One region of the Rhizobium sp. SYY.PMSO genome, then DNA from elsewhere that is predicted to be linked to it. Evidence: riboswitches for the same ligand, from Rfam matches in the RefSeq annotation. Region 1 holds a riboswitch; the other holds the start of a gene.
What was found. Region 1 has a riboswitch for fluoride ahead of ACJJVH_RS32085 (ABC transporter ATP-binding protein). Riboswitches for the same ligand answer to the same signal wherever they lie in the genome.

Region 1 (3,409 bases):
CTTTCTGGGTCTATCTTGCCGGAGCGGGATTGGTCGCGGCCGGCTTTGCCGACTATCCGGTCATAGCCTACCACTTTCAGGTCAGTGGGACGGTGACGGGACAGTGGATAGCAATCTTCTATGCGATCGCAATGGGAGTGAGTGGAACGGCATCCATGATTTTTGGCAGAATGTTCGACCACCATGGCTTTAAAATCCTTTTGCCGCTCACGATCGTCTGCGCCGCTTCCGCGCCGCTCGTCTTTCTAGGTAATTTCTGGATTGCCCTGCTAGGTGCTGGAATCTGGGGAATTGGAATGGGAGTGCATGAATCGATTATTCCGGCCGCCGTATCTCCCATGGTCGGGGAGGACAGAAGGGCATCGGCCTTCGGTCTTTTTACCGCCGGCTATGGCGTAGCCTGGTTCCTCGGCAGCGCGACCATCGGCTGGTTATACGACAAGAGCATTTCCGACGTCATAATCTTCTCGGCTCTATGTCAGGTTCTGGCGCTGCCGCTGCTTTGGCGGGTGAGCCGGTTTCACAAGTCGGTCATGTCCCGGACATGAGGCAACCATTTGCCGCCTTCCAAGCAATGAATCTCGGTGCTGCGAGAACAGTCTGGGATGCAGCACGAGCGAAACCCCGCACCGCAGCTCAGGTTCTGCTATCCGGCTAGCTGGCTCGAAGCGTTCTTGGTCTGGCGTTCAGGAATGCTTTTACCCAGGGATGGGGAGATTTATGCAGGAAGCGCGGTTCGCAAAGCGTGACAATCTCGCCGTCAAACAATGCTGCCGCGCGATCGCAGATCTCGAAAAGCGTATCGACGTCATGAGTGACAAGAATGACGGCAATGTTCTGAACTCGGGCCATGTCATGGATAAGGGAGTCGATCTGTTCCGCCATAATCACGTCAAGCCCGGTAGTTGGTTCATCGAGCAGCAGCAGTTCGGGATCGGTGGCGATCGCCCGTGCAAGGCCGGCGCGCTTTGCCATGCCGCCGGACAGTTCACCCGGAAGCCTGTCGGCTACGTCTGCCGGCAGGCCGGCCGCAGCGATCTTCACATCCGCAATCTCATGCAGAAGATCGTCCGGCAGTCCGCTGAGATGCCTGAGCGGGACTGCGACATTCTCCCGCACAGTCAATGTTGAAAAGAGCGCATTGTGCTGGAAAAGTACCCCGCAACGTGATGCGATCCTGCGCAACTCCGCATCCCGGGCAGAGTAAATGTCGGTGCCGAACATCTCAACGATCCCGTCGTCGGGTGGCAGCAGCCCCATGATGCATTTGAGGAGCAGAGATTTGCCCGACCCGGAGTTGCCAACGATGCCGACGATTTCTCCCCGATCGACAGAAAGGTCGATGCCGCGATGAAGCGGTCTGCCTGCGATGGAGGTGCGAAGCTCATGCAGCCGCAGGACGGACGGGCTGCGGTCGCCGCCGTTCAGGCGCGAAGGTTCCGTAAATTTCCTCCCTCGGTCCCGCAGGGACGAACAGACGGTATCCTGTGGATCGAAGTTTCCTGACAACGTCTCCGGAGTGTTGGCAATCTCATATTCCATGACTTCTCCCACCGTTCCATCGGGTTGAACTGGCAGGGGTCATCAGCCATGACGGCGGTTGAGGGAGACACCATTCCCTTTCGATTGACGATCATGCGGGCCATGAGCCGAACGTGGCCGGCAATTCCCCTGACCCGCGAGGCGTAAGAGCTATCGGATCAAGTTTTCGGTAGACTGCGCAAACGTCAGGGGAGGCTTACGTTAGCCGGCATCCTGAGGGACCTTGAAGATTCGCTCATAGAGGTCGACGCCATAACTCTGCGACAGCGGCCTGGCTTCGTTAAGCTGAAAGCTTCTGCTGCCATCTTCACGGCGCTCGGCACGCAGGAAAAGCACATGCGGGTCGTCGATGAAGGCCCGGGCGAACTCGTACATATGCGAGACGAAAAAGACCGTGACGGCGTTCTCGCGCAATGCGGCCACGATCTGCTTCGCGATCTCGGATCCTTCCTCCTCGTGAGTGGCAGCGAAAGACTCGTTGAATAGAACGATCGCTTTGCGATGCATTCGATCGGCGATCCCGCTCATACGCACCAGCTCTTCGTCGAACTTGCCGCTGCGCATCGAGCGATCCTCCTGCCGCTTGAAATGGGTAAAAAGCCCGCTGTGCAACGAGGATTCGAAGGCGTCGGCGGTAACAAACATCCCGCATTGGAGCATCAATTGCGCGAGCCCGACGCTGCGCAAGAAGGTCGATTTTCCGCCGCGGTTGGCTCCCATGATGATGACGAGAGGCCTGTCATCCGCAATTATGCTATTGCCGACCGGAGGCCGTTTCATCGTCAGCGCGAGACAGACATCCCGCAGATTGCGGCAATTGAATATGCCGTCCTTGTTCTTCGGTACTGGAAAAGCGACACTTTCCCCGATCTCTTCAAGATGCTCCCACAAGTTGAGGCAGCCGATATAGAAGGCCAGTTCGGCACGAAACGCGCCGATGAAACTCAACACATGCCTAGCTGACTGGTAGACGGCATCCGAAATCAGGCCGAGGCCTCTTCCCTGCAGTTCGCCAAAGGCCTGCGCTCCGGCATCATCCCGTGGTTGCAGCTGGAGTGTATAGCTCTGGGCACCGGGCGTAAACGCTCGGCGAACCCAGCTCAGGTCACGCTTCTGCGGCTTGCGAAGCATCGTTTCAACCGCCTTGCCGCCGCCGCCGACATGCGCGCTGAGAAGAAGACCGCTTTTGAATGTCAGGTTATCGAGATCCGCACGGGCGGCGGCCAGATAGTCGTTGTCGAGATCGCGCTCCAGTGTTGCAAAGAGCTGCCGAAAGCCGCGTGACGTAAAGCGATGGGCGCTTGCCGAGCAGATGTCGCGAAGGCGCCCAAGGATATCGAGGCAGCTTTGCAGCGTTCTCACGCCGCTGCCAACCATCGAAGAGGGGTCCCGGCCGTAAAGGCTGAAGCTCCAGCTATGCTCGCGATTCAGCGGCTCTATGGCGAGCTGGTAAAATCGACGCACGGTTGCCGCGTTTGCGATGCAATCTTTCATGATGTCCTGGCGGTAGAGGATGGTCGGAACGTCATTCGTCCATGCCTCAAGGCACGCTGCCGCCATGATGTCGTGGACGTAGGCGTCGTCTTTCGCGGCGGCAGCGAGAAGCACCTCCAGCTCTATGTCCTGCGCAAATTCAATAGGCTTGTCTTTCGACGGCACCTTCGCCGCAAAGCCTTGATCTGGATGCATCAGAAAGGTCTTCATGGCAATATGCGCCCTTTCAATTGCTCGTAGGTCACACCCCGCTTTTGAGCGAGCGAGAGCGCATAGGCGAGACCATCGGCGGCCTTTCTGACGATCTTGAAGGTGCGGTGTGCCGGATCCTTTTCGTCGACGGTGCTCACCATGCTGACCGTCTGTTCGCCGA
Region 2 (3,409 bases), 140 kb from region 1:
ACCATCGTCATCAACATTGTCGGTTCCTTCGCGATCTCGTTTTTCGGGACGCTCACGGTGGAGCATGGCCGCTTTCCCATCTCGGATGTCGGACGGACGTTCTTCATGGTGGGGATTTGCGGAGGGTTTACGACCTTCTCGTCCTTCAGCCTGCAGACGCTGGAGCTTCTCAAGGCCGGAGCGGTGGGCAGGGCGGTTCTGAATATCGCCATCTCCGTCGCGCTCTGCCTCGCATCGGTGACGGCAGGCTATCTCGCGGCCGAACGCCTGAACGGCGGTGTGGACGAGGTGGCGCAGAATGCAATCGAGGAGGAAGCCTCATGACCTCCGTTGAGGCGGAAGCGTGCCGAAACACGCTTCGCCATGTTCCGGTGATCAACCGGCATCCGCGATCGTTTCGTCGTCCTCGCTCTGCGGGATGATCGTCTTTTCGACGAGGTGCAGATTGCTGATGGACCAGTGCTCCAGATGCTTGAAGATGATGACCTTGTCATGCAGCATCCCGCCATGTCTCCGGACGAAATTCTCCAGTTCATGGCGATGACCGATGATTTCGACGCACATCGTCAGCTCCGGATTGCGAATCTCGCTGCCGAAATCCTCCACTTTGCCGTGATTGCTGTAGCCATAATGGGTGTGGTGCGCCACGGCGTTCATCAGCCCGGCGTTCTTCGCTTCGAGGACCAGCTCGCGATAGAGGGGGCGGGAGCTCCAGAGGCTGCGAGCTCCTTTGCTCGGCATCTTTTCGCGGGGCTTCAAATAGATTCTTATCATGCCGACGTCGCTATGGGTCAGCGCATGTGAAAACTGCATTTCCTGATCCTTGATCGATGGAGTTTTGGTTCGAGCGGCCGAGGCTTGCCGCCCGAGGCGGTCAAGCAGGCTTGTCACGGGGGCGGGCCGGCCAATTTCCCGAACCTCCCGGAGCGAGACGTCGGGCGGAATGAGCCCGGCATCGTTTTTGGGAACGCCGATGCGCTGCGACAGGTAGATGCCGGAGTGTCCGCTGAAGACGTATGCGATGAAGCAGGCGGTCGCGATGTAGACCGTGTTGCCTGCACCGAAGAGCTCAAGCCCCATAATGGTGCAGGCAAGCGGGGTATTGGAGGCCGCGGCGAATACCGCCACGAAGCCCAGGCCGGCGAACAGATCGACGGGGGCGCCGATCAGCTGCGCGATGGCGTGGCCGAGAGCCGCGCCGATGAAGAAGAGGGGCGTGACCTCTCCGCCCTTGAAGCCGGCGCTCAGCGTTATGACGGTGAAAACCAGCTTGAGCAGCCAGCTCCAGTAATCGGCCCGCGACGGATCGAAAAAGCCGAGAATTGTCGGATCCGCCGGATTTGGCGACCAGACGCCGAGGCCGAGATAGGAACGCGTTCCAAGGGCGTAGACGAGGCCGATGACCAAAAGGCCGCCGACGACCGGGCGGAAGGGGGCGAACGGAAACAGCCGCTTCCAAAGCGTTTGAAGCCCGTGCGACGTTTCTGCGAATATCTGGCCGATCAGGCCGAATGCGATCCCGGCAACGGCAACCTCGGCGAATAGTTTGATATCGAGTTCGAAAGGGGCGCCCGACCCGAATGCAATGGGATATGCGACATGATGGATGCCCCAGAGATGGCAGACCCAGTCTCCCGTGACGGCCGCAATCAGGCAGGGTATCAGGGCTTCGTACTGGATGCGCCCGACGGTGAGCACTTCGAGGGCGAATACGGCTCCGGCGATCGGCGTGCCGAAGACTGCTCCAAATCCCGCTGCGATGCCTGCCATGAGCATCAGGCGGATTTCCGAGGAATCCAGCCGAAAAGCCTTGCCGACCGCGCTTGCCAGGCTGCCGCCGAGTTGCACCGCCGTCCCCTCGCGTCCGGCCGAGCCGCCGAACAGGTGGGTGAGAACCGTCGAAACGAGGATCAGCGGAGCCATGCGCAGCGGCACGCCTGCGCCCGGTTCATGGATTTGGTCGACGATGAGGTTGTTGCCTCCCTCGGCCGAACGTCCGATCCAGTGATAGACCAGTGCTATGAAGAAGCCGGCGACCGGCAGTGCGAAGAGCAGGAAAGGGTATTCGAAACGAGTTTCGGTGGCTCGATCGAGCGCCCAGAGGAAGAGAGCGCAGAGGGAACCGACGGCTGCAGCCATGGGGATTACCGCGGCAGCCCATTTCAACAAGGTGCCGATCTGCGAAAAACGGCCAGTCAAATAAGCAAACGACATGTCTGTCTCCGAACGCAGTCGGAGAGTTCGCCGTCATCGCTTTTGGGGGCGAATGACAGGCACAGGACTCCCACTGCGAGAAAATCACAGTTGAGTAGGAGTCATCAGCCTGTCAGGGCGGTTTGGTTGCGAAGAACCCGGCAGAATCCATTGCCGGAAACGCACTTACCGCATTGCAGCAGAACTTGTCAACGGCGGCATCGACAAATCTCCCTGCCTATCCGCAACCGATAATCTGAACCGCTTGCCGAACAGGGCGGCAGTCTCGCCGGCAGGGCGGCGGAGCACGATCCCGACATGTCATCGGAGGGGGATGGCCCCCTCGCGACAATCGTACTCGACTTACGGGTCGCAGACGGTTTGTTTGATCGCGGCAACCTATGCGGTTGCCGCGCCTTGCGCTCCTGCACTCCACGCCTGCCGGTCTTGGCCTCGGTGCAAGGTCATTTTCCTGCGCCGGATCGTGGAAGGCATTCAGATGGCGGCGCGGCAGCCGACGCTAGGTCATCAGAGCGGCCTGACGTTTTCCGCCTTGGACTTGCCGGTCTTGCGATCCTGGCCCAGATCGTAGGAAACGGACTGGCCCTCTCTCAGCACGTCGCCGTATTGCAGAGCGGAGACATGGACGAATACGTCAGCTCCGCCGGTTTCCGGCGTAATGAAGCCAAAGCCCTTGTCGGTGTTGAAAAACTTAACTTTGCCTGTCGGCATGAGAATCCTCTTGTTTTGTCGCGTGATCGCGGCGCTAACCTAGCGGTCAGCCTTTGCCAGATCAAGCCGCTATGCTGCTGCACTCGATTGTACGTACTTCGGGATCTACAATATGAAAAGCCCGCTCGGCACACGCCTTTCTATCCTTTGGCACACGCCTTTCTATCCTTTGGCCCGCGCATGTTCAATCCATGCTCTCATGGCGGCCATTGCCGCTCCGGCGCGCGGTGCCTGCCTCCATTGCCTCGCGAAAATGTTCTATCCGCCTAAAATCGCGCCCCGGATCATCCGTTGCTGGTGAAGCCGGGCCGGTCCGGATGCGTCAGGCAGCGGCAAACGCTTCAAGGACGTGACGCCGTCCATCGTTGATGACGAACTCCATCGCCTTGTGCGCCGCCGCGCCGTCGCCCGCGGCGATGGCATCGACGATGGCCATATGCGTATCGGCTATATTGCCAAACCCGTTGCTCGCAGGAGGCGCGCT

Region 2: it holds a riboswitch for fluoride, as region 1 does, so the genes downstream of both, ACJJVH_RS31415 (DUF190 domain-containing protein) here and ACJJVH_RS32085 (ABC transporter ATP-binding protein) in region 1, are expected to answer to the same signal.

What each region holds. Positions count from the first base shown of each region.
Region 1 is NZ_CP177351.1:1,170,776-1,174,184, reverse strand. It holds gene ACJJVH_RS32090 (MFS transporter) at 1-548, shown strand, start outside; gene ACJJVH_RS32085 (ABC transporter ATP-binding protein) at 655-1,542, opposite strand; fluoride riboswitch at 1,569-1,629, opposite strand; gene ACJJVH_RS32080 (MutS-related protein) at 1,744-3,246, opposite strand; gene ACJJVH_RS32075 (MutS-related protein) at 3,243-3,409, opposite strand, start outside.
Region 2 is NZ_CP177351.1:1,027,340-1,030,748, reverse strand. It holds gene crcB (fluoride efflux transporter CrcB) at 1-324, shown strand, start outside; gene ACJJVH_RS31415 (DUF190 domain-containing protein) at 376-2,214, opposite strand; fluoride riboswitch at 2,303-2,378, opposite strand; gene ACJJVH_RS31410 (cold-shock protein) at 2,722-2,925, opposite strand; gene ACJJVH_RS31405 (FadR/GntR family transcriptional regulator) at 3,248-3,409, opposite strand, start outside.